Regions from separate parts of the Cronobacter condimenti 1330 genome, predicted to be linked through region 2. Evidence: predicted binding sites of a transcription regulator. Region 2 holds the regulator's gene; each other region holds the start of a gene.
The links. The regulator CRP, encoded in region 2, controls carbon source genes, mostly activating them, when cyclic AMP is high. The targets are predictions, from matches to a motif close to ATGTGANNNNNNTCACAT.
Positions count from the first base shown of each region.

Region 1: the regulator CRP is predicted to act here: its motif matches at 2,075-2,092, upstream of AFK62_RS16365 (glycoside-pentoside-hexuronide (GPH):cation symporter).
Region 3: the regulator CRP is predicted to act here: its motif matches at 4,626-4,643, upstream of AFK62_RS04465 (glycoside-pentoside-hexuronide (GPH):cation symporter).
Region 4: the regulator CRP is predicted to act here: its motif matches at 2,241-2,258, upstream of hpt (hypoxanthine phosphoribosyltransferase).

Region 1 is NZ_CP012264.1:3,584,888-3,592,558, reverse strand. Features, by position in the region: gene AFK62_RS16370 (glycoside hydrolase family 43 protein) at 1-641, opposite strand, end outside; gene AFK62_RS16365 (glycoside-pentoside-hexuronide (GPH):cation symporter) at 641-2,062, opposite strand; gene parC (DNA topoisomerase IV subunit A) at 2,351-4,621, shown strand; gene AFK62_RS16355 (1-acylglycerol-3-phosphate O-acyltransferase) at 4,860-5,597, shown strand; gene ftsP (cell division protein FtsP) at 5,646-7,058, shown strand; gene hemW (radical SAM family heme chaperone HemW) at 7,405-7,671, opposite strand, start outside.
Region 2 is NZ_CP012264.1:3,986,882-3,994,552, forward strand. Features, by position in the region: gene AFK62_RS18355 (NUDIX hydrolase) at 1-240, shown strand, start outside; gene AFK62_RS18360 (hydrolase) at 314-1,330, shown strand; gene AFK62_RS18365 (YheU family protein) at 1,331-1,549, shown strand; gene AFK62_RS18370 (phosphoribulokinase) at 1,598-2,467, shown strand; gene AFK62_RS18375 (OsmC family protein) at 2,554-2,958, opposite strand; gene crp (cAMP-activated global transcriptional regulator CRP) at 3,268-3,900, shown strand; gene AFK62_RS18385 (YccS/YhfK family putative transporter) at 3,966-6,050, shown strand; gene argD (bifunctional acetylornithine/succinyldiaminopimelate transaminase) at 6,051-7,271, opposite strand; gene pabA (aminodeoxychorismate synthase component 2) at 7,358-7,671, opposite strand, start outside.
Region 3 is NZ_CP012264.1:966,888-974,558, reverse strand. Features, by position in the region: gene AFK62_RS04495 (SDR family NAD(P)-dependent oxidoreductase) at 1-282, opposite strand, end outside; gene AFK62_RS04490 (hypothetical protein) at 537-926, opposite strand; gene AFK62_RS04485 (TetR/AcrR family transcriptional regulator) at 1,094-1,681, opposite strand; gene AFK62_RS04480 (RidA family protein) at 1,823-2,227, shown strand; gene gap (type I glyceraldehyde-3-phosphate dehydrogenase) at 2,288-3,298, opposite strand; gene AFK62_RS04470 (GlxA family transcriptional regulator) at 3,377-4,357, opposite strand; gene AFK62_RS04465 (glycoside-pentoside-hexuronide (GPH):cation symporter) at 4,694-6,088, shown strand; gene AFK62_RS04460 (hypothetical protein) at 6,117-6,413, opposite strand; gene AFK62_RS04450 (DUF943 family protein) at 6,768-7,211, opposite strand; gene AFK62_RS04445 (DUF3289 family protein) at 7,204-7,671, opposite strand, start outside.
Region 4 is NZ_CP012264.1:837,739-845,409, reverse strand. Features, by position in the region: gene AFK62_RS03850 (ABC transporter ATP-binding protein) at 1-753, opposite strand, end outside; gene can (carbonate dehydratase) at 862-1,524, shown strand; gene hpt (hypoxanthine phosphoribosyltransferase) at 1,578-2,114, opposite strand; gene AFK62_RS03835 (glucose/quinate/shikimate family membrane-bound PQQ-dependent dehydrogenase) at 2,307-4,703, shown strand; gene cueO (multicopper oxidase CueO) at 4,834-6,405, opposite strand; gene AFK62_RS03825 (YacC family pilotin-like protein) at 7,075-7,422, shown strand; gene speE (polyamine aminopropyltransferase) at 7,546-7,671, shown strand, end outside.

The sequences.
Region 1 (7,671 bases), 400 kb from region 2:
CCGGTAGGGACGCCGCCTGCGGGGGCGAAAACATAGTAATAGCCGTTGCGCTTGTAGACTTTGGGTCCTTCCAGCGTGGGGAGATCGAGCTGGCCGTCATACAGGATCTCGCCGTCATCCAGCAGCTTTCTGCCGTCCGGGGACATTTCGCACAGCGCCAGCTGATGTTTTTTGCCGCTGCGGCTGAAGGCGAATGCATGTACCAGCCAGGCGCGGCCATCGTCATCCCAGAATGGACAGGGATCGATATGGCCTTTGGCCGCTCGCAGGCAGTGCGGCTCGCTCCAGTCGCCCAACGGATCGACCGCCTGACACATAAAAATGCCCTCATCCGGCGTGCTGAAAAAGACCCAGAACCGTCCGTCGTGATAACGAATACTCGGCGCCCAAATTCCTTTTCCTGGCTGCACACGGTCGTAGTCGCCCATCGTCAGGCGCGGAACGATATGATTCACCAGCCGCCAGTTCACCAGATCGCGCGAGTGCAGCAGCGGCAGGCCAGGCAGATGGTTAAAGCTTGAGGCGACCATGTAAAAGTCATCGCCGACACGCACGAGATCCGGGTCGGAGTAGTCGGCGTACAGTATCGGATTGCGGTATTGCCCGTTATGGCAGTCCGTCTGCCAGAAATCAGCGTGCATCATGCCTCCTTAACGTGTGGATGAAGCGCGAGGTCGTCCGCCTCATGGGCGCGGCGCTGTGTGGCTTTGCGCGTGGCCAGATCCGTTTGAATGCGCGTCATCATCGCGTCATCCAGTTTATAGAAGCGCGCAAGCCACCAGAGGATCAGATAAGAGACTGAGGGGCCGAGGGTTAACAGGCCGATAATGCCGGTCGTGGCGAGTGGCGTCTGGGTAACGGCTCCTGGCACGTAACCAAACCAGCCGAGCGAAAAACCGACCAGCGCGCCGGCAACGGCCATGCCCAGTTTCAGCGCGAACAAATTGCCGGAAAACGACAGCCCGGTGATGCGCCGTCCGGTTTTCCATTCGCCGTAGTCGGCGGCGTTAGCCATCATGTTCCACTTAAATGGCTGGTACATCTGATGGAACATGCCCACCAGAAAATAGAGCGGGAACACCACGGCAAGCCAGGTGGGCGGAATGAAAAACATCACCACGCCGATAAAAACCAGCAAAAGGTTGATGTTCTTAAACAGCGTGGTGGCGCGGTAGCGTTTGGCAAGCCCGCCTGCGAGCATTGCACCGATAATCGTGCCGACGACGCTTGTGGTGATAAACGCTGACTTCATGGTCGTACCCAGCGCGGCGCTGGTATCTGGCCCGAGCATCAGATAGGTGGCGTAATAGAGCGTCGCGGCGTTACGCATGACGCCCGCCATGCTGGAAAAAAAAGTAATGACAGCGACCACAATCCACTGATCGTTAGCGAACAGTTCGCGCAGGTCACGCTTCACGTCGCTCTGCTCATTCTGCGGCTGCACGCGCTCTTTGGTCGAAAGAAAACAGAACACCAGCATTACTATAGCAATAGCCCCCATCACGGCCATCGTAAGTTGATAGCCCTTCTGGGTATTACCGTTGCCGAGTAACTCCACCAGCCACAGCGTACCGACCGAAACCAGCAGACCCGCGAGCGACGAAATCGTAAAGCGATACGCCTGCGCTGAAAGCCGGTCTTTCTCATCCGTTGTGATAACGCCACCGAGCGCGCAGTAGGGGATGTTAATGAGCGTATAAAACAGCATCAGCAGGGAATAGGTCACCCAGGCGTAGACCAGCTTGCCGGTGGCACCGAAATCGGGCGTGGTATAGGTAAGCACGGCGATGACGGCATAGGGCACCGCAAACCAGATAAGCCAGGGGCGGAAATGACCCCAGCGCGTTCGGGTGCGGTCGGCCAGCAGGCCGGTGAGCGGATCGATAATGGCGTCAAGCACGCGGGTCACCAAAAACATTACCCCTACGGCGGCGGCCGGCAGGCCGTAAATATCGGTGTAAAACCAGGTTAAAAACATGGTAACTGAGGAGTAGACGATGCCACACGCCGCGTCCCCCATCCCAAAACCGAGCTTTTCACTGACGGAAAGTCTGTTATCCATGTTGCTTCTCCGGTGTGAAATTCATCAGATTTATTATTGGGAGGGGAATCCGGGAATGCCTATTACGGTATTTGTCTCTCTGTTTACCAATTTTAGTATTTGTTATACCAGTCACGAATCTGTGCGATAACTTCGCACGCCCCGCCACTGCCGTGAAAAAAGGCTGATCGTTTATACAACGCTGTGACAGAAAGGGGCGGGATAAGGTACTATCGCGGCAAACATCTGCCGCCTCCGGCAGGGATTGATGCGTGTAAAGACAACGCCACGGTCTGAGGAAATGTATTAATGAGTGATATAACTCATGATGGTGCAGAGCGTCTTGCGCTGCATGAATTCACTGAAAACGCCTATCTGAACTATTCCATGTACGTCATCATGGACCGCGCGCTGCCGTTTATCGGCGACGGGCTTAAGCCTGTTCAGCGCCGCATCGTCTATGCCATGTCGGAACTGGGACTGAACGCCAGCGCCAAATTCAAAAAATCGGCCCGTACCGTGGGCGATGTGCTGGGTAAATACCACCCGCACGGCGACAGCGCCTGCTATGAGGCGATGGTGTTGATGGCGCAGCCCTTCTCGTACCGTTATCCGCTCGTGGACGGGCAGGGGAACTGGGGCGCGCCGGACGATCCGAAATCCTTCGCGGCGATGCGTTACACCGAATCGCGTCTTTCCAAATACGCTGAAGTGCTGCTGGGCGAACTCGGACAGGGCACGGTCGATTACGTGCCGAACTTTGATGGCACGCTGAACGAGCCGAAAATGCTGCCGGCGCGCCTGCCGAATATCCTCCTGAACGGGACGACGGGCATCGCGGTGGGTATGGCGACAGATATTCCGCCGCACAACCTGCGAGAAGTCGCCAAAGCGGCCGTGAGCCTGATAGACCAGCCGAAAACTACGCTTGATGAGCTGCTGGATATCGTGCAGGGCCCGGATTACCCGACCGAAGCGGAAATCATCACGTCCCGTGCGGAAATCCGCAAAATTTACCAGAGCGGTCGCGGCTCGGTGCGTATGCGCGCCGTCTGGAAAAAAGAAGATGGCGCGGTGGTTATTTCTGCGCTGCCGCATCAGGTTTCCGGCGCCCGCGTGCTGGAGCAAATCGCCAACCAGATGCGTGCTAAAAAGCTGCCGATGGTCGACGATCTGCGTGATGAGTCAGATCACGAAAACCCGACGCGTCTGGTTATCGTGCCGCGCTCCAACCGCGTGGATATGGATCAGGTGATGAACCACCTGTTCGCGACGACCGATCTGGAAAAAAGCTATCGCATCAACCTCAACATGATTGGGCTTGATGGCCGCCCGGCGGTGAAAAACCTGCTGGAGATCCTCACCGAATGGCTGGCGTTCCGCCGTGATACGGTGCGCCGTCGCCTTAATTATCGTCTGGAGAAAGTGCTTAAGCGCCTGCATATCCTCGAAGGTTTGCTGGTGGCGTTTCTCAACATCGACGAAGTCATTGAAATCATCCGTCGGGAAGATGAGCCGAAGCCGGTGTTGATGAGCCGTTTCGGCATCAGCGAGACGCAGGCCGAAGCTATTCTCGAACTCAAACTCCGCCACCTGGCGAAGCTTGAAGAGATGAAAATCCGCGGCGAACAGAGCGATCTGGCAAAAGAACGCGATCAACTCCAGGGCATTCTCGCTTCCGAGCGCAAAATGAATACTCTGCTGAAAAAAGAGATCCAGGCGGATGCCGACGCGTACGGCGACGATCGCCGCTCGCCACTGCATGAGCGCGAAGAAGCCAAAGCGATGAGCGAGCACGACATGCTGCCGTCCGAGCCGGTGACTATCGTTCTTTCCCAGATGGGCTGGGTACGCAGCGCGAAAGGCCACGACATCGACGCGAAAGCGTTAAGCTACAAAGCCGGCGACAGCTGGCTCTCGTCGGCGAAGGGCAAGAGCAACCAGCCGGTGGTGTTCATCGACTCCACGGGCCGCAGCTATGCGCTTGATCCCGTCTCGCTGCCCTCAGCGCGCGGGCAGGGCGAGCCGCTGACCGGTAAGCTGACGCTGCCGCCGGGCGCGGTGGTGGAACATATGCTGATGACGGGCGAGGAGCAAAAGCTGCTCATGGCCTCTGACGCGGGCTATGGCTTCGTCTGTACCTTCAACGATCTGGTGGCGCGCAACCGCGCTGGTAAAGCGCTGATTACGCTGCCAGAAAACGCGCATGTGCTGAAGCCGCTGGAAATCGAGCATGACGACGATATGCTGCTCGCTATTACGGCGGCGGGACGTATGCTGATGTTCCCGGTAGCCGATCTGCCGCAGCTCTCAAAAGGGAAAGGCAATAAAATTATCTCCATTCCATCCGCCGATGCCGCGAAAGGCGACGATAAGCTCGCTTATCTCACCATCCTGCCGCCGCAGAGCACCGTGACGCTGCACGTCGGTAAACGCAAAATCAAACTGCGCCCGGAAGAGCTGCAAAAAGTGCATGGCGAACGCGGTCGTCGCGGTACGCTGATGCGTGGCCTGCAACGTATCGACAGCGTCGAGGTGGACGCACCGTCGCGCCCGAAAGCGGACGACAGCGAGGCGTAATTCCCGGCACCCGCCTGAAGGCTTTGACGCCGCGTTTTCTGTGAGTTTCAACAGGAGGCGTGGCGGCCTCGCTTGCGTAATTTTCCCGCCCACGCCATTGTTTGTTTGCGCGTGACGCATAAAAATAAGTGTTTGAGTCTGCTCAACATGATGAGCCGCTAGGGATGCCTGACCGTGAGCGGTGTGTTTTCCGTTAAAGCCGTTATACTGTTCCGCGGCTGCGGCTTCAGAGGTAGTTATGTTATCGATCGTTCGAATGATTCTTGTTGTTCTCTACAGTCTTATTGTTTCAATTCTTGGCTGCATCTGGTGCCTGTTTAGCCCGCGCAACCCGCGCCACGTGGCAACGTTTGGCCATATGTTCGGCCGCCTCGCGCCGCTGTTCGGCCTGAAGGTAGAACTGCGTAAACCGCAAGGGGCCGAAAACTACGGCAACGCTATTTATATCGCCAACCACCAGAACAATTACGACATGGTGACGGCGTCCAGTATCGTTCAGCCGCCGACCGTGACCGTGGGCAAAAAAAGCCTGATTTGGATCCCGTTTTTCGGCCAGCTTTACTGGCTGACCGGTAACCTGCTTATCGACCGCAACAACCGCAGCAAAGCCCACGGCACCATTGCTGAAGTCGTGAACCAGTTTCGCAAGCGTGACATTTCCATCTGGATGTTCCCGGAAGGAACCCGCAGCCGCGGGCGCGGCCTGATGCCGTTTAAAACCGGCGCGTTTCACGCCGCTATCGCGGCGGGCGTGCCGATAATTCCGATCTGTGTTTCAAATACCCATGGTAAAATCAAGCTCAACCGGTGGAAAAACGGTCTGGTCATCGTCGAAATGTTACCGCCTGTCGACACCCAGGGTTGGGGAAAAGAACAGGTACGGGAACTTGCCGCCCACTGCCGCCAGCTGATGGAAGAGAAAATCGCTCTGCTGGATAAAGAAGTGGCCGAGCGCGAAGCGGCCGGCAAGATCTAAGACTGACGGCGTTCGCCGTCATTCATTACCCGTTTTCATGGAGCCATTATGTCACTCAGTCGGCGTCAGTTTATTCAGGCATCGGGCGTTGCGCTCTGCGCGGGCGCGGTGCCGCTGAGGGCACACGCCGCGGGTCAGCAGCAGGCGCTGCCGGTGCCGCCGCTACTCGAGTCGCGCCGCGGCCAGCCGCTGTTTCTGACGCTCTCCCGTGCCCACTGGTCTTTTGCGCCGGGTACTCGCGCTCAGGTCTGGGGATTCAACGGCCGCTACATGGGGCCGACTATCCGCGTCTGGAGCGGCGACGACGTTAAACTCATCTACAGCAACCGCCTCCAGGAAAACGTTGCGATGACGGTCAGTGGGCTACAGGTGCCGGGGCCGCTGATGGGCGGTGCGCCGCGCATGATGTCGCCTGGCGCCGACTGGGCCCCGGTACTGCCGGTTCGCCAGTCTGCCGCCACGCTCTGGTATCACGCCAATACCCCCAACCGCACCGGGCCGCAGGTCTACAACGGCCTTGCCGGTATGTGGCTGGTGGAGGATGCCGTCAGCAAAGCGATGCCGGTGCCGAACCACTACGGCGTGGACGATTTCCCGATAATCATTCAAGACAAACGCCTTGATAACTTTGGCACGCCGGAATACAGCGAGCCGGGCAGCGGCGGGTTTGTCGGTGATACGCTGCTGGTCAACGGCGCGCAGAGCCCGTATGTGGAAGTGTCGCGCGGCTGGGTTCGCCTGCGTTTGCTGAATGCTTCAAACGCGCGGCGCTACCAGTTGCAGATGAGCGATGGCCGCCCGTTGCATGTGATCGCAGGCGATCAGGGCTTTCTGCCTGCGCCGGTTTCGGTCAAACAGCTGGCGCTGGCGCCGGGTGAGCGTCGCGAAGTGCTTATCGACATGACTAACGGCGACGAAGTCTCTATCACCTGCGGCGAAGCAGCATCAATTATGGACCGTATCCGCGGTATTTTTGAGCCGTCGAGTATTCTTATCTCCACACTGGTGCTGACGTTGCGCCCGACCGGGCTGTTGCCGCTGGTGACCGATAACCTGCCGATGCGCCTGCTGCCGGATGAGATAATCAATGGCGCGCCGGTGCGCAGCCGTGACATTACGCTTAGCGACGATCCGGGCATTAACGGGCAGCTGTGGGATATCAAGCGAACCGATGTCCAGACGCAGCAGGGCGCGTGGGAGCGCTGGACGGTGCGTTCGGATATGCCGCAGTCGTTTCATATCGAAGGCGTGAGTTTTCTTATCCGCAGCGTCAATGGCGCCGCGCCGTTCCCGGAAGATCGCGGCTGGAAGGACACGGTCTGGGTGGATGGTCAGGTGGAGCTGCTGGTGTATTTCAGCCAGCCGTCATGGGAGCATTTCCCGTTCCTCTATTCGAGCCAGACGCTGGAGATGGCCGACCGCGGTTCGGTCGGCCAGATGGTAGTGAACCCTGCGCCCTGATGCGTCGAGACCCATGGAAAAAGCCGCTGCAAAGCGGCTTTTTTTGTGGCCGGGGTGAGGGCAGCAACCGCTGAAGTTCAGCCAGCATCACCGTCCGGCCTCGACCTGGCGAAATGGCGGTTCTCGTAAGTGGCCTGCGGGGCATAACAGGCGTTCTTCAGGGGGTTACGGGTGGGGCACAGGAGGCGATAGTTTTCATCCCGCTATCCTGTCAGCCATCAAAAATGGCGGTCAGCACGATGATAGAAAACGGGAAAGAAGCTTCAGAAATCTCTGGCGCTGAGGTCGCGCATTCCCTCTACACCAGCGGCGGGTAATGGCCGTTAACCTCGCCGCATGGCGCCCGCTACTGCGCTAAAAACAGTTCCAGCAGCGAGTTCAGAAACAGCTTGCCGTGCTCGGTTATCTGCCAGTATTCAGGTGATTCCACCAGATAATTCATTGCGATAGCTTCATCCAGCTGTGCGCGGACCGCCGTCTCTTCAAGCCCGGTATAACGGTGAAATTCGGCGCGTGGCGCGGGCTCCAGCAGACGAAAGCGGTTCATGAAAAACTCGAACGGCTTATCCTGCGTCTCGACGTCGTGCTGCTTATCCAGATAGCTACCGGTCAT
Region 2 (7,671 bases):
TCCCTGCTGCCGGTATACTGCCTGCCAGAATGCTTTACCCTAAGCCAGCTTCAGGAGGCGACGGAGATCATTCTCGGCCAGCCCATCCAGCGCAAAAGCTTGATTCGTCGTTTTGAAGCGTCGGGAATGTTTGAAGAAACGGGCGAGAGTATCGCCACCGGCGCGCGTAAGGCCCGTCTCTGGCGGCGTAAACCGGATGCCGATATTCATCTGTTCTCGCGCAATTTACTGGCCGAGTGATCCGCACCAAAGCATCAACAAAATGAATAACAATCGTTATAGTAGTTAGCGAACTAATAAAAGACAGTGTGCCATGACCGACATTACGCCCGCAGAACTCCCTGCACTGAACACCGATTCCTCACATTTTCAGCCGATGCCGGGGGTAAGCAATCCACACCTGCAAACCATGCTGCCGCGCGTGCTGCGCCGTCGCCTGCAGTTTGAGCCGCACTGGCAGCGGCTGGAGCTGCCGGACGGCGATTTTGTCGATCTGGCCTTTAGCGAAAACCCGGACCAGGCGCGCCATAAACCGCGTCTGGTCGTGTTCCACGGACTGGAAGGCAGCCTGCACAGCCCATACGCCCATGGGCTTATTCATGCGGCGAAACAGCGCGGCTGGCTTGGCGTAGTGATGCATTTCCGCGGCTGTAGCGGCGTGCCGAACAAATTGGGGCGTATCTATCACTCGGGCGAAACCGAAGACGGCACTTTTTTCCTGCGCTGGCTGGATGAGCGCTACGGCACCATGCCGACGGCGGCCGTAGGCTATTCGCTCGGCGGCAATATGCTCGGTTGCCTGATGGCCGAGATAGACGCCGCGTTTCCGCTGAATGCAGGCGTGATTGTCTCCGCACCGTTTATGCTGGAACACTGCTGCAACCATATGGAAAAAGGCTTTTCGCGCGTCTATCAGTTCTACTTGCTGAATCTGTTGAAAGCCAACGCCACTCGCAAGCTGAAAGCCTGGCCCGGCACGCTGCCGGTTGATCTGACCCAGCTTAAACGCCTGCGACGCCTGCGTGACTTTGACGATTTGATCACGTCGAAAATCCACGGTTTTACCGACGCAGTGGATTACTATCGCCAGTGCAGCGCCCTGCCGCGGCTCACTGCTATCACGCGTCCGACGCTTATCATTCACGCCAAAGATGACCCGTTTATGGATCATCACGTGATCCCCGATATCACCACGCTGCCTGCTAATATTGAATATCAGCTGACGGAACATGGCGGTCACGTGGGTTTCGTCGGCGGCACGCTGCGCCAGCCGAAAATGTGGCTGGAACAGCGCATTCCTGACTGGTTAACCCCTTATCTGGACCGATAAATGATCATTCCCTGGCAAGAAGTCGACCCTGAGACGCTGGATCGCCTGATTGAAGCCTTCGTCTTGCGCGAAGGCACCGATTATGGTGAACATGAACGCTCGCTTGAGCAAAAGGTCGCCGATGTGCGGCGTCAGTTGCAAAGCGGCGAAGCCGTTCTGGTGTGGTCCGAACTGCACGAAACGGTCAATATCATGCCGCGCTCGCAGTTTCGCGGTTAATCTTGCCAGGCGGAGCCTTGCCCCGCCGCTTCAGGGAGTTGTCTCGCTATGTCTGCCAAACATCCGGTCATCGCTGTCACGGGCTCCAGCGGCGCGGGAACCACCACTACCAGCCTCGCGTTTCGTAAAATCTTTGCACAATTAAACCTGCGCGCCGCCGAGGTCGAAGGCGATAGCTTCCATCGCTACACGCGCCCCGAAATGGACATGGCTATCCGTAAAGCGCGCGATCTGGGCCGTCACATTAGCTATTTCGGCCCGGAAGCGAACGACTTCGGCCTGCTGGAGCAAACTTTTGTCGAGTACGGCCTGACCGGTACAGGGCAGTCGCGCAAATACCTGCACACCTACGATGAGGCAGTGCCGTGGAATCAGGTGCCAGGCACGTTTACGCCGTGGCAACCGCTGCCGGAACCGACAGACGTGTTGTTCTACGAAGGGCTACATGGCGGCGTGGTAACTCCGCAAAACGACGTGGCGAAACATGTGGATTTGCTGGTGGGCGTGGTGCCTATCGTCAACCTGGAGTGGATACAAAAGATGATCCGCGATACCAGCGAGCGCGGCCATTCCCGCGAGGCGGTGATGGACTCTGTCGTGCGTTCGATGGAGGATTACATCAACTACATCACGCCACAGTTCTCTCGTACGCATATCAACTTCCAGCGCGTGCCGACAGTGGATACGTCCAACCCGTTTGCCGCCAAAGGCATCCCGTCGCTTGATGAAAGCTTCGTCGTCATCCATTTCCGTAATCTGGATAATATTGACTACCCGTGGCTGCTTGCGATGCTGCAGGGTTCGTTTATTTCCCACATCAATACGCTAGTGGTGCCGGGCGGGAAAATGGGGCTGGCGATGGAGTTAATTATGTTGCCGCTGGTGCAACGACTGATGGAAGGCAAGCAGATCGACTGAGATCATGCCCGGTGGCGCTGCGCTTACCGGGCCTACAAAGACAGTTAGCGTGTGAACGGGTCAGCGAAGCGCCGCCCGCCGCGCCATTACCCTTCGATAACTTCGTAAGAGTGCGTGATATCTACGCCTTTACCGAGCATCAACGCGACCGAGCAATATTTCTCCGCCGACAGATCCACCGCACGCGCGACCGCCGCCTCTTTCAGGGCCTTGCCCGTCACCACGAAATGCAGATTGATATGTGTGAACAGACGCGGCGCTTCTTCGCGACGCTCAGAGGTCAGCTTCACTTCACAATCGGTCACGTCGTGACGGCCTTTTTGCAGAATAGAAACCACGTCAATCGCGCTGCAACCGCCAGCGGCCATCAGCACCATTTCCATCGGGCTCGGCGCTTTGTCGCCGGAGTTGCCGTCCATCAGAATCTGGTGGCCGGATGCGGACTCACCCAGGAAGGTTAAGCCTTCCACCCATTTCACTCGTGCATGCATGATTATCACTCCAGGGCATTCATTTTCCTGACAGATTACGCGGGCGCGTCGTCAGAGGCAATGGAAGGCGACCTGCGTCAAGCTGAAACGAGACAACAGGAGACACCTGATAAAAGCTATGCTAAAACAGTCTGGATGCAGCGGCGATACATTGATGTTACGCATGTATGCAGAGGAGAAGACAATTTATCGGCTGCGACGTCCACGGACAGCCAACTTCCCTGGACGCGGGAAGATGATGATTGCAAAGCCAGACAGGGGTTACGCGCCCTGTCTTTGGAGCCAGTTTAAAACAGAGGATAACCGCGCATGGTGCTTGGCAAACCGCAAACAGACCCGACTCTTGAATGGTTCTTGTCTCATTGCCACATTCATAAATATCCATCTAAGAGCACGCTGATTCACCAGGGTGAAAAAGCGGAGACGCTGTATTACATCGTCAAAGGCTCAGTGGCAGTGTTGATCAAAGATGAAGAGGGCAAGGAGATGATCCTCTCGTACCTGAATCAGGGAGACTTCATCGGCGAACTGGGTTTGTTCGAGGAAGGTCAGGAACGCAGCGCCTGGGTTCGCGCTAAAACTGCCTGTGAAGTGGCTGAGATCTCTTATAAAAAATTCCGTCAGCTGATTCAGGTAAACCCGGATATTCTGATGCGTCTCTCCTCACAGATGGCGCGTCGTCTGCAGGTCACCTCTGAAAAAGTCGGTAACCTGGCGTTCCTCGACGTGACAGGCCGCATCGCGCAGACGCTGCTGAATCTCGCAAAACAGCCGGACGCCATGACCCATCCGGACGGCATGCAGATCAAAATCACCCGTCAGGAAATCGGTCAGATCGTGGGCTGCTCCCGCGAAACCGTGGGCCGTATCCTGAAAATGCTTGAAGATCAGAACCTGATCTCCGCGCACGGGAAAACTATCGTGGTTTACGGAACCCGCTAAGGTTCCTGAAAAAAACGGCGTGTCGCTTCGGTAACACGCCGTTTTTGTTTCTATACTTCTCCCCTATGTGGCGTCGTCTTATCTATCACCCTGAAATCAATTACGCTTTGCGGCAAACACTGATCTTAAGCCTGCCGGTGGCGGTCGGGTTGATGCTGGGCCACTTACAACAGGGATTACTCTTCTCACTGGTGCCCGCCTGCTGCAACATCGCTGGTCTCGACACCCCGCATAAACGTTTTTTCAAACGCCTTATCATCGGCGCCTCGCTCTTCGCGCTTAGTAGTCTTGCGGTACAGTTTCTGCTGCTACAGGCGGTGCCGCTGCCGCTTATTTTGCTGATGCTGGCGCTGTTGCTTGGCGTCACGGCGGAAATCAGCCCGCTTCACGCGCGCCTGCTGCCCGCGTCGCTCATCGCCGCCATTTTCACCCTAAGTCTCGCCGGGAATATGCCCGTCTGGCAGCCGATGCTGCTCTATATCCTTGGCACGCTCTGGTACGGCGCGTTCAACGGCTTCTGGTTCTGGCTGTGGCGCGAGCAGCCGCTGCGTGAGTCGCTAAGCCTGATTTATAAAAGCCTCGCCGACTACTGCGAAGCAAAATACAGTCTGCTGACGCGCCACACCGACCCGGAACAGGCGCTACCGCCGCTGCTGGTGCATCAGCAAAAAGTGGTGGATCAGATAAGCCAGTGTTATCAGCAGTTGCAGATGCTGGCAGCTACCCGGCAGAACGGTTACAAGCGCCTGCTGCGCTCGTTTCAGGTGGCGCTCGATCTTCAGGAGCATATTTCGGTCTCGCTGCATCAGCCAGGCGAAGTACAAAAACTGGTGGAGCGCAGCCACGCCGAAGAAGTGCTGCGCTGGACAGCCCAGACCGTGGCCACGCGTCTTCGCACGCTCTCAGACGACATTCTTTATCACCGCTATTCGCACCGCTTTTCAATGGATAAACAGGTCGCGGCGCTGGCGAAAATCGCCCGCCAGCACCCGGATAACCCCGTCGGACAGTTCTGCGAATATCACTTCAGCCGTATCGCACGCGTGCTGCGCACCCAGCGTCCGCTTTATGCCCGCGACATGATGGACAGCGGCCAGCGACGTTTGCCGCTGTTACCTGCCCTGAAAAGCTATTTGTCGCTCAAATCCGCCGCGCTACGCACTTCGGCGCGACTGGGCGTAATGCTGGCGGCGGCCGGTCTGCTGGCGAGCGTGTTTCAGCTGCCAAAACCCTACTGGATCCTGATGACGGTTCTGTTCGTGACGCAAAACGGCTATGGCGCGACGCGCGTGCGCATTCTGCATCGTGCGGGCGGGACGCTGGCGGGGTTGATTATCGCGGGCATTACGCTTCACCTGAAGGTGCCACAGGGCTATACGCTGCTCGGCATGCTGCTGGTGACGCTCATCAGTTATCTCATCATCCGGCGCAACTACGGCTGGGCGATGATCGGCTTTACCGTGACGGCGGTCTATTCGCTACAACTTCTGACGCTGAACGGCGAACAGTACATCGTGGCGCGCCTGATAGACACGCTGACGGGTTGCCTTATCGCCTTCGGCGGTATGGTCTGGCTTTGGCCGCAGTGGCAAAGCGGCCTGCTGCGACAGAATGCGCATGACGCCCTGGAGGCCGACCAGGAGGCGCTGCGCCTGATCCTGAGCGACGATCCGCAACCCGCGCCGCTCGCCTGGCAGCGCATGCGCGTTAACCAGGCGCACAACGCGCTCTATAATTCACTCAATCAGGCGATGCAGGAGCCAGGCTTTAACAGCCGTTATCTGGAAGATATGCGCCTGTGGGTGACGCACAGCCAGTTTATCGTCGAGCATGTTAACGCCATCACGACGCTTGCCCGCGAGCAGGCCTCACTCACGCCAGAGGCGGCGGCGCGTTATTTGCAGGCGTGTGAAATCGCACTGCAACGCTGTCAGCAGCGGCTGGAATATGACGCGCCGGGCGAGACGCAAAATGAGTCGGTGCTGGAAGGGGAAGAGGTATTACCGGAAGGGCCGCTCAGCGTCATGGAACATCATCTGCTGCGCATCCTTGACCATCTGCGCACCATGCATACCATTTCATCTGTGGCGTGGCGTCAGCGACCGCATCACGGCATCTGGCTCAGGCGCCGCCTGAGCCAGCCGCGCTGATTAGTTGTTCACCACGCGTGCTACGGCGTCTGCAAAACGGCGCATGCCTTCATCAATATCCGCGGTTTCCACCAGCAGTGACGGCGCAAAGCGCATCACGTCCGGCCCGGCATTCAGTACCATGACACCTTCTGCCGCGGCGGCGTAAAGGAAATCACGGGCGCGTCCATGGAAAGCCGGGGAGAGCTCAGCGCCAATCAGTAGCCCCATGCCGCGGATATCGCTGAACAACCCATATTGTTCCCCAATCTTTGTAAGATGCTGTACAAACTGCTCGCGCTTGTGCGCCACGCCATCCAGCACCTCCGGGGTATTAATAATATCAAACGCCTCACCCGCCACCGCACAGGCCAGCGGGTTGCCGCCATAGGTAGAGCCGTGTGAGCCGACATGAAACGCCGATGCCACGTCATGCGTAGTGAGCATCGCGCTGACCGGGAACCCGCCGCCCAGCGCTTTGGCGCTGGTCAGAATGTCCGGCGTCACGCCGTAGTGCATATAGGCAAAAAGCTTGCCGCTGCGGCCCATACCGCACTGCACTTCGTCAAACACCAGCAGCGCCTGATGCTGGTCACACAACTCACGCAGACCACGCAGGAAATCAGGCGTCGCGGCTGTCACGCCGCCTTCACCCTGCACAGGCTCAACCACAACCGCGCAGGTGTGGTCATCCATTACGGCTTTTACCGCATCGAGATCGTTAAACGGCACATGGATGATATCGGCGGGTTTAGGGCCGAAACCGTCAGAGTATTTCGCCTGACCGCCCACGGAGACGGTAAACAGCGAGCGTCCGTGAAAGGCGTTATAGAATGCGATGATTTTGGTTTTGTAGGGGCTGTGACGTGTGATGGCGTAATGGCGGGCAAGCTTGAACGCGGTTTCGTTGGCTTCGGTGCCGGAGTTCATGAACACGACGCGTTCAGCAAAAGTGGCGTCTACCAGCTTACGGCCCAGGCGCAGTGCGGGTTCGTTAGTGAACACATTACTGGTGTGCCAGAGCGTTTCGCCCTGCGCTTTCAGCGCGTCCACCAGCCGCGGGTGACAATGGCCGAGCGCGGTCACGGCGATGCCGCCCGCGAAATCGACATACTCTTTGCCCTGCTGATCCCAGACGCGGCTGCCCTTGCCCTTCACCGGAATAAATTCAGCCGGTGCATAAATCGGCAGGATCACGTCATCAAAGGTGGCGCGCGTAATTGCTGTTTTTTCAGTTGCCATTTCATGCCCATCCAGTAAATGTGCCATCGCACATGAAAAGATAAGCACAAAATATGAATAAAAAATCACTAAAAGGCAATAAAAATTCAGCGCGAAAGGAAGTTTGCCAGCAGCTGGTGTCCCTGCTCGCTCAGAATACTCTCCGGGTGAAACTGCACACCTTCAAGCGGCAAGTCGCGATGGCGAATGCCCATAATTTCGCCTTCATCCGTCCAGGCGGTAATGTCAAACGCCGCAGGCAGCGTCGTGCGATCGATAATCAACGAATGATAGCGGGTAACGGTGAGCGGGTTATTCAGCCCGGTGAACACGCCCGTGCCGTTGTGGTGAATCGCCGAGGTTTTGCCATGCATGACGGTTGTAGCGCGCACTACGTCTGCGCCGAAGGCTTGTCCAATGG
Region 3 (7,671 bases), 1.3 Mb from region 2:
GCCGACGTTATTGATCCAGACATTAATTGGCCCGAAACGGGCGATCGCCGCTTCCGCCAGACGCTCCACCTGATCTGGCTGGCTGACGTCTGTCTCGACGGCCAGCGCGTGGCCACCTCCGGCGTTGATCTCCTGCGCCAGCGCCTCCAGCGCCTCGCCCCGCCGTGCTGCCAGCACCACATTCGCGCCGCGTTTCGCCAGCGCTAACGCCGCACCACGGCCAAAACCGCTCGACGCCCCGGTGATGACAATGGTGGTGTTGATCATTCTCTCTTCAGACATACCGGCCTCTCTTTTCATCCGTAGATTGCCGCACCGCTTCAGGCCCGAAGGGCGGCGCAGCCCAGCTTTTAGTCTGGACCGGGATGCGCAGAACGCAAAAAGATGGGCTTTTTGAATACCCGCTACTCCTGAAACTGAAACCGCTTCGTTTGGGGGGAACAGGGTATGTAGAGTTTTGGTATGAGGGAGGTGCGGAGGCCCGCAACTCCATGACTAACATTGAGGCGTCTTAATCAACGGCGTGCAGGTGCTGGTTACTTTAGTTGCTTCAAGGGGTAAGCGTTAGTGGTACTGGAACCGTCGCTGTAAAGCTCGCTAATAATAATTTTTTTGCCATCAATAGCATATTTGACCGTACTGTCTGCAGGATCATCCCGCCAGCGACCAGTGCTGTCAGGATTGTCAGATGCCCACATCACTTGGTCGCCTATAAGTTTGCACTTAATTGCCCAACGGGTGCCGTCGTTCTGTCGGATATAATGTACGTAAGCAATACCTGATTCGATTTTATCAAGCTGCATGATCTTATGGTCAGGGCCAAACATCGCAGCAGAAGCAGCCTTGCAAACCTGACCTACCGTGACTTCAGAAGCCTGTACCGGCGCAGTAAATATCAGCGGCACAAGAAGTAAGAGTTTCTTCATACGGAACCATCCATTTTGTTTATTTTCCGGATAAAGCTAAATATCTATTTCGGCAACCTAAAGTGTTTCTTGACGATAATTTAGCGTAGCGCTTCATCAATTTGCCCTGTTTAGCTGACTAAAAAGGATGGCCCAGGCCATCCTTTTTTCGCATAAACACAGCCCACTCAGGCGCGCAGGCCGCCTGCCAGTTGCGTAAAGACTTCGATCATTTTCGGCAGCGCCTGCTCGGGCGCCGGGCTTGCCGCCACCCAGAGCGCGGCATTGAGCGCCGCGCCGTTCAGCAACCGCGCGGCGGCATCGGCGTCCACGGGTTTCATCATCCCGCGTTCCGTCATGCTCACCACCGTCTGGCGGGTCGCGTCGAGGCAGCTATTCTGGCTCGGCCACTGCGCCGGGTCGCCAAGGAAAGCTGGCCCATCCAGCAGCACAATGCGCCGCACTTCTTCATCCAGCGCCATCTGAATATACGCAACACCTTCAGCAAGCAATCTTTCCCAGTCATCCCCGGCGCTCGCGGCGGCGGCTTTCGCGCGCTGCGCCATCTCGCCATCGACCTGCGCGACAACGGCGGCCAGCAGGCCCTTTTTATCGCCGAAATTGTGATACAGCGCCCCGCGCGTCAGGCCAACGCTCGCGGTGAGCTCATCCATTGATGCGGCGGCAAAGCCTTTCTCAGCAAAGGCTTTACGCGCGGCAGCGATAAGCTTTGCACGGTTTTCTTCCATCGTGTCGATGCGGCGTCTCGCAGCCATAACCCCTCCATTTCACATACGCAACGTATTTCAATTTGACATACGCGGCGTATGTATGATTATTATTCACATACTCCGCGTATATTAATTCAATTGCCGACGCGGCGCATCTCTCTGTTCTGACAACATAAAGGAAATTTTATGAGCACGCGTGAACCTGTTTTCCCTGCTAACCGCCATGCGCTTTATGAAGAACATGGTTACTCGGCCGCTATCCGCACAGGCGATCTGCTGTTTGTTTCAGGCCAGGTCGGCAGCCGAGAAGACGGCACGCCTGAGCCAGATTTCGAGGCCCAGGTACGGCTGGCGTTTGAAAACCTGCGCGCGACGCTTGCGGCCGCAGGTTGCACGTTTGACGATCTGGTGGATGTCACCACGTTTCATACCGATCCGCAAAACCAGTTTCCGGCGATCATGGCGGTGAAACAGGCACTCTTCCCGCAGCCGCCGTACCCCAACTGGACCGCCGTCGGCGTGACCTGGCTGGCTGGCTTTGATTTTGAAATTAAAGTTATCGCTCGTATTCCCGCCACGCCAAACGTCTGACGGCGCACCCATGAAAAAAGGATGGCGCAGGGCCATCCTTTCGTTGAGACACGCCAGGTATTACAGACCGCGGCGCGCCATCATCAGCGCCAGTTCCACGAGCCGGTTGGAGAAGCCCCACTCGTTATCGTACCAGGCGAGGATTTTGACCATCTTGCCGCCAATCACCAGCGTCGACAGGCCATCGATAATAGAAGAGCGCGGGTCGCCGCGGTAGTCACTGGAGACCAGCGGCTCGTCGCTGTAGCCGAGGATGCCTTTGAGCGGCCCTTCCTGAGAGGCTTTCAGGAAGGCGGCATTAACCTCTTCCACGGTGACATCACGCTCAAGCGTGACGGTGAGATCGACAATCGAGACGACCGGCACCGGCACCCGCAAAGAGTAGCCTGTCATGCGGCCGTCGAGTTCCGGGATCACTTTGCCAATCGCTTTCGCCGCCCCGCTGGAATAAGGCACGATAGAGAGCGCCGCCGCGCGAGCGCCACGCAGATCTTTCTCTGGCTGGTCATGCAGCGCCTGACTGTTGGTGTAAGCGTGGGTCGTGTTCATCAGACCGTGCTGAATACCAAACTGCTGGTGTAATACCTGGGCTGCGGGCGCAAGGCCGTTAGTGGTGCAACTGCCGTTGCTGACCACGCGGTGCAGCGCCGGATCGTACTGCTCATGGTTAACGCCGAGCACGATCGTCAGATCGTCGTTTTTCGCAGGTGCTGAGATGATTACGCGTTTCGCGCCGCCTTTGGTGATATGCGCCTCGGCCTGGGCTTTATCGGTAAAGAACCCGGTCGCTTCGATGACGATATCAACACCGACGCTGCGCCACGGAATATTACCCGGATCGCGCTCACTGAAAACGCGGACAGGGCGCCCGTCGACGCGTAGCTCGCCCTCGCCCGCCTCGACCGTCGCAGGCAGCGTACCAAGCAGGGAGTCATGTTTGAGCAAATGCGCCAGGGTTTTACTGTCGGTGAGATCGTTAATCGCCACCACCTGAAACGCCTCATTGCCAAGCGCGGCGCGAAGTACGTTGCGGCCGATACGGCCAAATCCGTTGATGCCTACCTTAACCATGATGAAGCTCCTCTGTTAACGTTCTGTAGAGAGTGTGTAACGGAGGAGTAATGGCGTAAACGACGATATTAGATCACTTTACGCCAAAGCGCGGGTACAGAAGCGTTCGCGATATTCAGACGGGGTGAGATGCAGATTGCGCTCAAAGACGCGCCGCAGGTTGATCCCGCTGCCAAAACCGCACCGCACCGCCACCTGCTCGATGCTTTCGCTCCCCTGTTCCAGACGCTGACGGGCGGCGTCAAGGCGCGCCTCTTCCACATAGCGCGCGGGCGACACGCCAGTTTCACGGGTAAAGACGCGGGTAAAATTGCGCGGGCTCATCGCCACCTGCCCCGCTAAACGTTCGACGCTGAGATCGGCCCCAAGATTCTCAAGGATCCAGCCCTGGAGATCGCGAATCGGGCCGGGGGTATTGGCCTGCGTCAGCAAGTAGCGGCTGAACTGCGACTGCCCGCCGGGACGGCGCAAATACATCACCAGCTCCTGCGCCACGTTGCGGGCAAGCTCAAACCCGGCGTCTTCTTCCAGCAGCGCCAGCGTCAGATCGAACCCGGAGGTCACGCCTGCCGAGGTCCAGATGTCGCCATCCTGCACATAGATTGGCCCGCGCTCTACCGTGACCGCCGGGAAACGCGTCGCGAGCGTATCGAGCATTCGCCAGTGGGTCGTGGCCCGTCGCCCGTCCAGCAGGCCTGCCTGCGCGAGTAAAAGCGCCCCGCCGCACACCGAAACCACGCGCCGGGCATAAGGGGCCGCCTGCGCGAGCCACTGCGCGACCTGCTCGCCTTCTTCTTCCGTCAGCCCTTTGCCGGTGATGATGACCGTGTCAAACGGCGTAGTCGGCGCGAGATCGCACAAACGATGCTCTGCCAGTAGCTTGATCCCCGATGCGCCATGCACAACGTGGTGTGGCTGCGTGGTGGCGATCGTAACCCGATAGAGCGGCTCCGGCAGGTTGTCAGGCCGCAGCTGGTTCGCGCGGGTGAAAATATCTGCGATGCCGGTGGCTTCCAGCAGCATGCCCCCTTCCGGGGCGATAATCAGTATGGTTTTCATGTCCTGAAAAATACGCTTCATACAAATTAAGTCAATTAGTTCGCGCCGCGCCGTTTTGCGTCTCACCTGCCGTTCACGCGGTTCTCGTGCGTTATCTGTCGCTTTTTACAGCGAAATTTCTTGCGGGATCACAATTAGCAAAAAACATAACTTCGGTAAGAAAAATCGTAATGGCGCAATAAGGGAAGCGGGCATTCCCCGAAAGATCACAAAAAGGAAAAAACATAAATGCGGAGAAAAATATCGCAATAGTTTCGCTTAAGGCTTTATGTGAAAACGGCCCCATTGCTTATTGCGTCGACACGCATCGCCGCCTCATTGATAACAGGGGTTGTTATGTCCACTACACAACGATTATCCATCCGGGAAAAGGTCGGATATAGCCTCGGCGATGCCGCAAGCCATATCGTGTTCGATTCCTCCGTCGCTATACTCGCCTGGTTTTATACCGATATTTACGGCCTGCCGCCGGCGGTCATGGGCACCATGTTTTTGCTGGTGCGCATTCTTGACGCCATCACCGACCCGATTATGGGCGCTATCGCCGATGCCACGAATACCCGCTGGGGCCGTTTCCGCCCCTATTTGCTCGCCATTTGCGTGCCGTTCGCGGTGAGCTGCGTGCTGGTGTATTCCATTCCGGCATTTTCAGATACCGGCAAAATCGTGTATGCCGTCGCTGCGTATATCTTTATGACGCTGATGTATACGGCGATAAATATTCCTTATTGCTCGCTGGGGGCGGCGTTAACGTCCGATCCGCAGGAGAATTTATCGCTGCAGTCTTACCGCTTCGCAATAACGCCGATTGGCGGCGCGTTGGGGTCAGCGCTGATTTTACCGTTCGCCGATTTTTTATTTCCGGGCGATCGCGTAAGCGGTATCCAGGCCGCAATGGCGGTATTTGGCGTTGTTGGCTGCATCATGTTTATTCTCTGCTTCCTCACGACCCGCGAGCGCGTCCAGCCTATTCAGGAAGAGAATTTGAATATCGCCCGCGATGTCAAAATTCTCTTCAAAAATGATCAGTGGCGGATTTTGTCGGTTTATAACTTCGCGATGCTGGTGGCACTGGTCGTGCGCAACGGTGTGGTGGTCTATTACGTCAATTATGTGCTGAATAAGGGCGCCGATATCGTGTCGCTGTTTATGCTCGGCGCGATGTTCGCCTCTATGGCAGGCAGCCTGCTTGCGAAACCGCTCGGCACACGCTTTTGTAAAATCCGTCTCTCCTTCTGGATAAACATGCTTAACGCGTTGCTGGGCGTGGTTTGCCTGTTCGCGCCGGTCAGCGTCTGGGTCGCGCCGTTTATTCTCTACGTGGCGATTTCGGTAGTGCAGGGTGCCAACGGCGCACTGCAATGGTCGATGATTACCGATGCGAATAACTACGGAGAATGGAAAACGCGCAGGCGTATTACCGGTATGAATGTCGCGGCCAATATTTTCGTGATTAAACTGGGTGTGGCGGTGGGCGGCGCAGTTCTCGGCTGGGTGCTGGCGTTTTATGGCTACACGGCAAATGGCCAGACGCAATCGGCGGGTGCCATCCAGGGTATCGTCATGTTGTTCACGGTGATCCCGTCCGTCTTTTACGTCATCACCGCGCTCGCCATCCGCTTCTACCGTCTGAATGAATCCACCATGAACGCGGTTGTGCAGGATCTTAGCCAGGGCAAATTCTCACCTTCTGCCCCGGCAAGGTTAAAAAGCGAAGGCGTACATCTTTAAAATCGTGCCCCGCATACGCGGGGCCGTTTTATTGCCGAGACTGCCAGTCCCGCTCGCAATGCTCTTTCGCCTCTGCCAGTAAATCACGCAGTTCCGGTGCGCCATCGCTATAGCCATAATCCATCGTGCTGCTGGCGGCCTGCTGCTCCTGCTGTGCAGCGAAGCGGATCTCATCCTGCTGCGGTTGCCATTCGCCGCTGTCGTCGCGCACAAAGCGCGTGGCGTATTGTGGCTGTTTGTCATCCTCGCCGTAAATTTCATATTTACACTCAGGCGCGTTTTCCGGCCCAAATTCCAGTGTGTCGATCAGATGCGGCTGTGTCATTGTGCCTCCTCCAACAGGTTAAAAATAAAGGGTAGTACAGGGAAGCGAAATGCGCCGGGTACGTGTAGAATAACCGAAACGCGGGACGAGAGATAAATAAGGAAAAGTGCAGTGCTGAAAAAAATCATTTTCTTTTTCGTCGAACCGTACTTACATTACGTCGCCATTTTATTTATTGTGCTCGGCGCCGTTATTTTTGATTTTATTGTTCCCGAGTATGCCGGCCCATTGACCTTTATGTGGCTGATACATGTATTGTATTGGTTTGTGAAATATGTGCCTTCGTATGTGAAATTTAGCAAATAAACCGCACGCAGGTAAACCTCTGCACATACGATGCGCAGAGGTTTACCATTATTCCTCCCGCAGCGTCAGCTTACCATCAGGCGTTTCAATGTACATTTTCTTATCGACACCGTAAAAAACTGTTTCATTGACATTACCATGAATCATTAAAGCAATATCATTATAAATACAACGCTCTTTTTCTTTTATGTCATCAAAGCAATGGTAATCGTCAACCGAGCCATCATTACTGCCAGTTGGCAAACTTGTATAGCCCTCAAAGTTCATTACTATCACATAAAAATTCTCTTTATTTTTGATAAGACCATACTGATCCTGAAAGCGACGTTCATTTTCCTTCCACCAGCTTATTTTGCCTTTGCTGGTCATGGGCAGATTTTCTACATATATAGCACTGCCATCAACCCTAATAACTTTCGCAGGCGCAATTAAACGCCAAACCAACCATGCGAGGCAGAAAATAAACACAGTAAAAAAGACTTTTTTAAGCATTACATTTACCTGTTAATGTCACTTTCGCTTCAAAATTAGTAAAAAATGGCTTAAAGGCAAACCGATTAAAACGTTGTAGCACAAACCAGATCCTGAAAAAGGTGAAGGCACTAAACTGTGTTTTACTGATATCATCAGTATCGAGTCCAAAATGATCCTGTGCCTTAAAACGAACAATCGCAGTATACTTCCCAGCGTCTAAAGTAAGCGACTCAATGCTAATCTCAGTACTATTAACATCATGTATCGAAACCCCTAACCCATTAATACAGGCTTGCCAGCCGGTAAATTTAGGCAAGCGACCCCGTGGGATATACAAGGAGAATGCCTGTGGCGTTAATTCAAACTTTTTATAATCAAAGCTATCCAAAACCTCTTTTATGATATTCAGAATACTATCATCCGTTTTATCGTTCAGTATGATTTTCTTATACGCTTGATTCATCTGCAAATCACTGTA
Region 4 (7,671 bases), 1.2 Mb from region 2:
CCGATACTGATAGCCATCAAGCTTCGGCAGCGGGCTTTTCGCGGCAAGATCGAGGATAAACGTCTCTGATTTAAGCTTGGAGAGCAGCGATTTCATCGACGTGTTTTCCACCAGTTCACCGCGCTGGATGATGCCAATATTACGGCACAGCATTTCCGCTTCTTCGAGGTAATGCGTGGTGAGAATAATCGTCGTGCCTTTATCGTTCAGATCTTTCAAAAAGCCCCACATAGAACGGCGCAGTTCGATATCCACGCCCGCCGTTGGCTCATCGAGGATGAGCAATTTTGGCTCATGCATCAGCGCGCGCGCGATCATCAGACGACGCTTCATGCCGCCTGAAAGCATACGCGCACGTTCATTACGTTTTTCCCACAGATCGAGCTGCTTTAAATACTTTTCGCTGCGTTCTACCGCTTCGCGGCGCTCGACGCCGTAATAACCCGCCTGGTTTACGACTATCTGCTGTACGGTCTCAAAGGGGTTGAAATTAAACTCCTGCGGCACCAGGCCTAACTGGCGTTTGGCGTTGACCACATCGCGCTCCAGGTCGTAGCCAAAGACACGGATACGTCCCGAGGTTTTATTGACCAGCGAACTAATGATGCCGATGGTGGTCGATTTTCCCGCGCCATTTGGGCCAAGCAGAGCGTAGAAATCCCCCGCTTCCACTTTTAAATCAATGCCGCGCAGCGCCTGTACGCCGCCGGGATAGGTTTTTTTAAGCTGCTCCAGCTCCAGTGCAATTGTCATGGATGTCCAGTCACCTTGTTTTCTTGCATAAGTTGTATGGTTTAAAAAAAAGTTTAGTTGCCCTATATTACCCCAACGCAATTGTCTGGTTACAGGTTGTTAACCTCTATGAAAGATATCAGCACACTTATTAGTAATAACGAACTCTGGTCAAAAATGCTGGTGGAAGAAGACCCTGGCTTTTTTGAACGTCTGGCACAGGCGCAGAAACCGCGCTTCCTGTGGATTGGTTGTTCCGACAGCCGCGTACCGGCTGAACGCCTTACTGGCCTTGAGCCGGGCGAGATTTTCGTCCACCGCAACGTGGCGAACCTCGTCATCCACACCGACCTCAACTGCCTCTCCGTAGTGCAGTACGCCGTCGACGTGCTGGAAGTGGAACATATCATCATCTGCGGTCACTACGGCTGCGGCGGTGTACAGGCGGCGGTGGAAAACCCGGAGCTTGGCCTTATCAACAACTGGCTGCTGCATATCCGCGACATCTGGTTTAAACATAGCTCTCTGCTGGGCGAACTGCCGCAGGAGAAGCGCCTCGACACGCTGTGCGAGCTGAACGTGATGGAGCAGGTTTATAACCTCGGCCATTCCACCATCATGCAGTCTGCCTGGAAACGCGGTCAGAAAGTGACCATCCACGGCTGGGCTTACGGCATCCACGACGGTCGCCTGCGTGACCTGGACGTGACCGCGACCAGCCGCGAAACGCTGGAGCAGCGCTACCGCAACGGCGTATGCAACATCCAGAAAACGCACGCCAGCCATAAATAAGGGCGTTCGAGAAATAAAAAAGGGGCCGTTGGCCCCTTTTTTGTGCGCTGGATTTACTCGTCCAGCATCACCACGTTGCCGATATAAGGCAGATGGCGATAGCGCTGGGCATAATCGATGCCGTAGCCCACCACGAATTTGTCCGGGATAGAGAAGCCAACAAACTCCACGTCCACGTTCACTTCACGGCGTGACGGTTTATCCAGAAGCGTACAGATAGCGAGCGATTTCGGCTCACGCAGGCTCAGGATCTCGCGCACTTTGGAGAGCGTATTGCCAGAATCGATAATGTCTTCAACGATCAGCACATCCTTACCGCGAATATCTTCATCCAGGTCTTTGAGGATTTTGACATCGCGCGTGGAGGACATGCCGCTGCCGTAGCTGGAGGCGGTCATAAAATCAACTTCATGCGCCACATGCACCTGACGGCACAGGTCCGCCATGAACATAAATGAGCCGCGCAGCAGCCCCACCAGCACCATTTCGCTGCCGCTGTCCTGATAGCGCTCAGTAATCTGACGACCCAGTTCTTCTACGCGCGCCTTGATTTCCGCCTCGGAAATCATTACTTCAACCGTATGTTTCATATCGCTAACCGTTTGATTTAAAAATAAATCACCGATACCCGCTGCGGCTGCTGCCGGTAACGATAGATAAGCGGGGCAGTATACCAGCAAAACGCCCTGCCGGCAGAAAAGTGCGAAAAGCTCTTTTTGTGATTAAGATCACATATGTTAACAACTATAATAACTTGCTACTTAAAAATTAAGAGTGTGGTTATGGCAGAAACAAAAAAGACACAATCACGACTTCTCGTGATTCTCACAGCCCTGTTCGCAGCATTATCAGGGCTGTATTTATTGGTTGGTGGTATATGGCTGGTATCAATTGGTGGTTCCTGGTATTACCCCATCGCCGGGGTAGGTATGCTGGCGACAGCATGGTTACTGTGGAAACGTAACGCCGCAGCACTGTGGCTCTACGCGATAATCTTGTTAGGTACGATGGCGTGGGGCATCTGGGAAGTCGGATTCGACTTCTGGGCGCTGACGCCGCGTTGCGACATTCTGGTGTTCTTCGGCGTATGGCTTATCTTGCCTTTCGTCTGGCGTCGCCTCCACACACCGTCGCGCGCAGGCGTACCGGCACTGCTGGTTTCGTTGATCATCACCGCCGGGCTGCTGTTCTGGGCAGGCTTTAATGATCCACAGGAAGTGAATGGCACCCTGAGCGCCGACAGCACGCCTGCCGCGGTGAACGGTAGCCAGGACATCCCTGACGGCGACTGGCCGGCTTATGGCCGCAACCAGGAAGGCCAGCGTTACTCGCCGCTCAAGCAGATCAACACCGATAACGTTCATCAGCTGAAAGAAGCCTGGGTGTTCCGCACAGGCGACCTGAAGCTGCCGAACGATCCGGGTGAAATCACTAACGAAGTAACGCCGATTAAAGTCGGTGACACCCTTTTCCTTTGCACCGCGCACCAGCGTCTTTTCGCTGTTGATGCCGCGACCGGTAAAGAGAAATGGCACTTCGATCCGCAGTTAAATACGAACCCGACGTTCCAGCACGTCACGTGCCGCGGCGTGTCTTATCACGAAGCGACCACGGCGAACGCCAGCCCGGACGTTGTCGCGGATTGCCCGCGTCGTATTATCCTGCCGGTGAACGACGGTCGTCTGTTTGCAGTGAATGCCGATAACGGCAAGCTGTGTGAAAGCTTCGCTAATAAAGGCATCCTGAACCTGCAGACCAACATGCCGGTGACGACGCCGGGCATGTATGAGCCGACTTCACCGCCCATCGTTACCGATAAAGTGATTGTTATAGCAGGCGCGGTGACGGATAACTTCTCCACCCGTGAGCCGTCTGGCGTCATCCGTGGTTTTGATATCAACACCGGTAAACTGCTGTGGGCCTTCGACCCGGGCGCGAAAGATCCTAACGCCATCCCGGCGGACGAGCATCACTTCTCGCTGAACTCCCCGAACTCCTGGGCACCAGCGTCTTATGATGCGAAACTCGACATAGTTTACCTGCCGATGGGCGTAACCACCCCGGATATCTGGGGCGGCAACCGCACACCGGAGCAGGAGCGTTATGCAAGTGCTATCGTCGCGCTGAATGCCTCGACCGGTAAGCTGGTATGGTCTTATCAGACCGTTCACCACGACCTGTGGGATATGGACCTCCCGGCGCAGCCGACCCTGGCCGACATTACCGTGAAAGGCGAAACCGTTCCGGTCATCTACGCGCCAGCGAAAACCGGCAACATCTTCGTGCTGGACCGCCGTAACGGCAAGCTGGTGGTTCCGGCACCGGAAAAACCAGTTCCGCAGGGTGCCGCGAAAGGCGACTACGTGACGCCGACGCAGCCGTTCTCTGATCTCTCTTTCCGTCCGAAGAAAGACCTGAGCGGCGCGGATATGTGGGGCGCCACGATGTATGACCAGCTGGTCTGCCGCGTGATGTTCCACAGCCTGCGTTATGAAGGCATCTTCACGCCGCCGTCTGAGCAGGGCACGCTGGTATTCCCGGGTAACCTTGGAATGTTTGAATGGGGCGGCCTGGCCGTTGACCCGCACCGTCAGGTAGCCATTGCTAACCCGATGGCGCTGCCGTTCGTCTCCAAACTTATCCCGCGTGGTCCGGGTAACCCGATGGAGCAGCCGAAAGACGCGCAGGGCACCGGCAGTGAATCCGGTATCCAGCCGCAGTACGGCGTGCCGTTCGGCGTCACCCTGAACCCGTTCCTCTCTCCGTTTGGTCTGCCGTGTAAGCAGCCGGCATGGGGTTATATCTCCGCGCTGGATCTGAAGACCAACGAAGTGGTGTGGAAAAAACGTATCGGTACGCCACGCGACAGCATGCCGTTCCCGATGCCGTTCCCGGTTCCGTTTAACATGGGTATGCCGATGTTGGGCGGTCCGATCACCACTGGCGGTAACGTGCTGTTCATCGGCGCGACCGCAGATAACTATCTGCGCGCGTACAACGTGACCAACGGCGAGAAGCTGTGGGAAGCCCGCCTGCCGGCTGGCGGCCAGGCGACGCCGATGACCTATGAAGTGAACGGCAAGCAGTATGTCGTGCTCTCCGCAGGCGGCCACGGCTCGTTCGGCACGAAGATGGGCGATTACATCGTCGCCTACGCTCTGCCGGATGACGCGAAGTAAAATCGTCAGATAAAACAAAGCCCCTCCATGAGGGGCTTTTTTATGGGCGCTATTTGTGGAAGTGGCAAAAGGCGAAGTGCGGTTGCAGCGCGGGTAAGCGCAGCGCCACCCGCCCCCTCAACGCATCCCGCTACGCCACCGTAAACCCGAGCATCATCCCGGTATCTTCATGCTCTAACAGATGGCAATGCGCCATATACGCATGCTCCGCTGACGCCGCGTAATCAAAGCGCACTACCACCTCACTGCGCGCGCCTTCGACCCATACGGTATCTTTCCATCCAGCGCGGTGCGCAGCGGGCGGTTTGCCATTTTCGGTGAGAATACGGAACTGCGCGCCGTGGATATGAAACGGGTGAAGCATCATGTCGCCCTCGCCAGAGACAGTCCATCGCTCATACTTACCGAGCGACGCCGCAAACGCTGGCGCGTTCATATCAAACGCCTTGCCGTTAATTTTATTGGCGTTATGGAAATCAAACCCGTTGCCGCCGTGGCCCATACCGCCCTGCGACATTTTACCGTGGCCCATATGTTCCATCTGGCTCATCATCTGCCCGTGTGGGTTCCCCGCCAGCGCCTGCTTGCCGTAACGCTTCGTCAACGCCTGCATTCCCATCATGTCGAGCATAGGGTCCATCATGAGCTGTAGCCAGCGTTCCTGAAGACCATCAAGCGCAGGCAGCGCCGACACCTCAACCAGTTTATCCGGTAGCATCCCTGAAGCAGGCACTACAACAGGCTGAATGCGTACCACCGGCTGTGGTTTGTCGAACGGCGCGACCGTCATGCCCATCTGGGTCACCGGCAACGTTACGATATCGAAAGGTTTTGCGTCACTGGTTTCCACCAGCACTTCAAAACGCTCGCCCATCAGCATCGGCAGCTCGGTCACTTTCACCGGCTCCGCCAGCAACCCACCGTCGCTGGCTATCACATACAGCGGGCGGTTGTCGCTTGCCGCGATTTTCAGCGTGCGCGCGTTACAGCCGTTCAGCAGACGCAGACGCAGCCAGCCTTTTGGCGGCGTGTGACGCGGATAAACTGCGCCGTTGCACAGCAAGGTATCGCCAAACCAGCCGACGGCGGCGGTCATGACATCCAGTTGATAATCGACCTCACCCGCTGCGGTGAACTTTTTATCCTGAATAATAAGCGGCACATCATCGACACCCCAGATTTTGGGCAGCATCAGTTGCAGGCTTTCGGTATCTTCGATAAGCAACAATCCCGCCAGCCCCATCGCCACCTGGTGACCGGTTTTACCGTGCTGATGCGGATGAAACCAGCAGGTCGCGGCGCGCTGTTCCGGCGTAAAGCTCACACTCCGGGTTTGCCCAGGCGAAATAACGCCCTGCGGACCGCCATCTACCTCGCCCGGCACTTCCAGCCCATGCCAGTGCACCGTGGTTTCTTCCCCGAGCGTATTGCGGATATCGACCGTTACTGGTTTCCCCTGGCGCAGCTTAATCGCAGGCCCCAGCAGCGAGCCGTTATACCCCCAGGTCGTGACATTTTTCCCGGCAAATGCGGTTTTCCCCGCTGTCGCGGTGAGTTGAATGCGGCTGCGGGCATCGGGCGTTAGCAGCGCAGGGATCGGCAGCGCGGGTTGTTCGGCAGCAAACGCGCCCCGGCTCCATGTGGGCAGCGCGCTTAACGCGCCCAGCGCAGCGGTGTACTTAATAAAATCTCGGCGTTGCATCTTCCAGTCCTTATCGTCAACGGGCATCCGTTGAGCTTAAACCCTCCCCTTGCGGGAAGGTCAAGTCTGGCGGAGCAGTAATACGGTTTGTGGCTGCCTGCGCGGCAGTGAACGACCGGCCAACGCTCACCCTCCCCATTTCCGCTTTCTAAGCTGCCTGCGCGGCAGTGAACCCGTCAAGCGTGCGCATCAGCCGCACGTCGTTTTTCTAAGCTGCCTGCGCGGCAGTGAACACCTTTTGCGCGACCGATTCGTATCGCCTCGCTTTCTAAGCTGCCTGTACGGCAGTGAACAAGCCCGAATATTACCTAATCAATTGTATTAAATACAAATAATCCGTTTTCCTTTCATCACACCTTTTTTTCAGCGCACGTAACGTGCTTCGTAAAATCAATAAGTTAACGCGCACGAAGAAAAAAGGGTTTCAGTGAATATAAGAAAAGGGCGCACGCTGCGTTCGCCTTCGCTTGCCGTGTGCAATTTACTTTCTCAAATCGCGCGTGGGTGATGTACCGAATGATGGGTGTTTCGCTGTTTTACCGGCGGGCCAGAAACAGGCGACAAGCCCTGTGGTACGGGCATCTGCCTTCAGAAAACACGGGAAATAACCTCGTCGCCGTTTGGTGAAGTGTGCTATCGTTTGGTATCGGTTGGCGAGTGGTAGACGTGATGAGAAAAGTAGTCAGGCTAATGTTTCTGGGCTGTCTGTTGGCCTTTTCCACTAACAGTTTTGCGCTGAGTGAATCAGAGGCGGAAGACATGGCCGATCTGACGGCGGTATTTGTCTTTCTGAAAAATGATTGCGGCTACCAGAACCTGCCAAATGGGCAGATCCGCCGCGCGCTGGTCTTTTTTGCCCAGCAAAATCAGTGGGATTTAAGCAATTACGACAGCTTTAATATGAAGGCGCTCGGCGAGGACAGTTATCGCGACCTGAGCGGCATCGCTATCCCTACCGCTAAAAAGTGCAAAGCGCTGGCGCGCGACTCGTTAAGCCTGCTTGCCTACGTCAAGTAATCCCTTCCTCTGCCCCTTTGGTGAAATCGTGACCGTGCATCCACGGTCATAGTTAGCTATGATGTTGCGCCCGTTTTTAAGGGTTGTTAACGAAGGAGGTATCAGCCAGTGACCGAGAATCCTATGTGGCACGAAACGCTGCACGATCAGTTTGGTCAATACTTTGCCCTCGACAAAGTGCTCTATCGCGAAAAGACCGATCATCAGGATCTGATTATTTTCGAGAACGCCGCCTTTGGCCGGGTGATG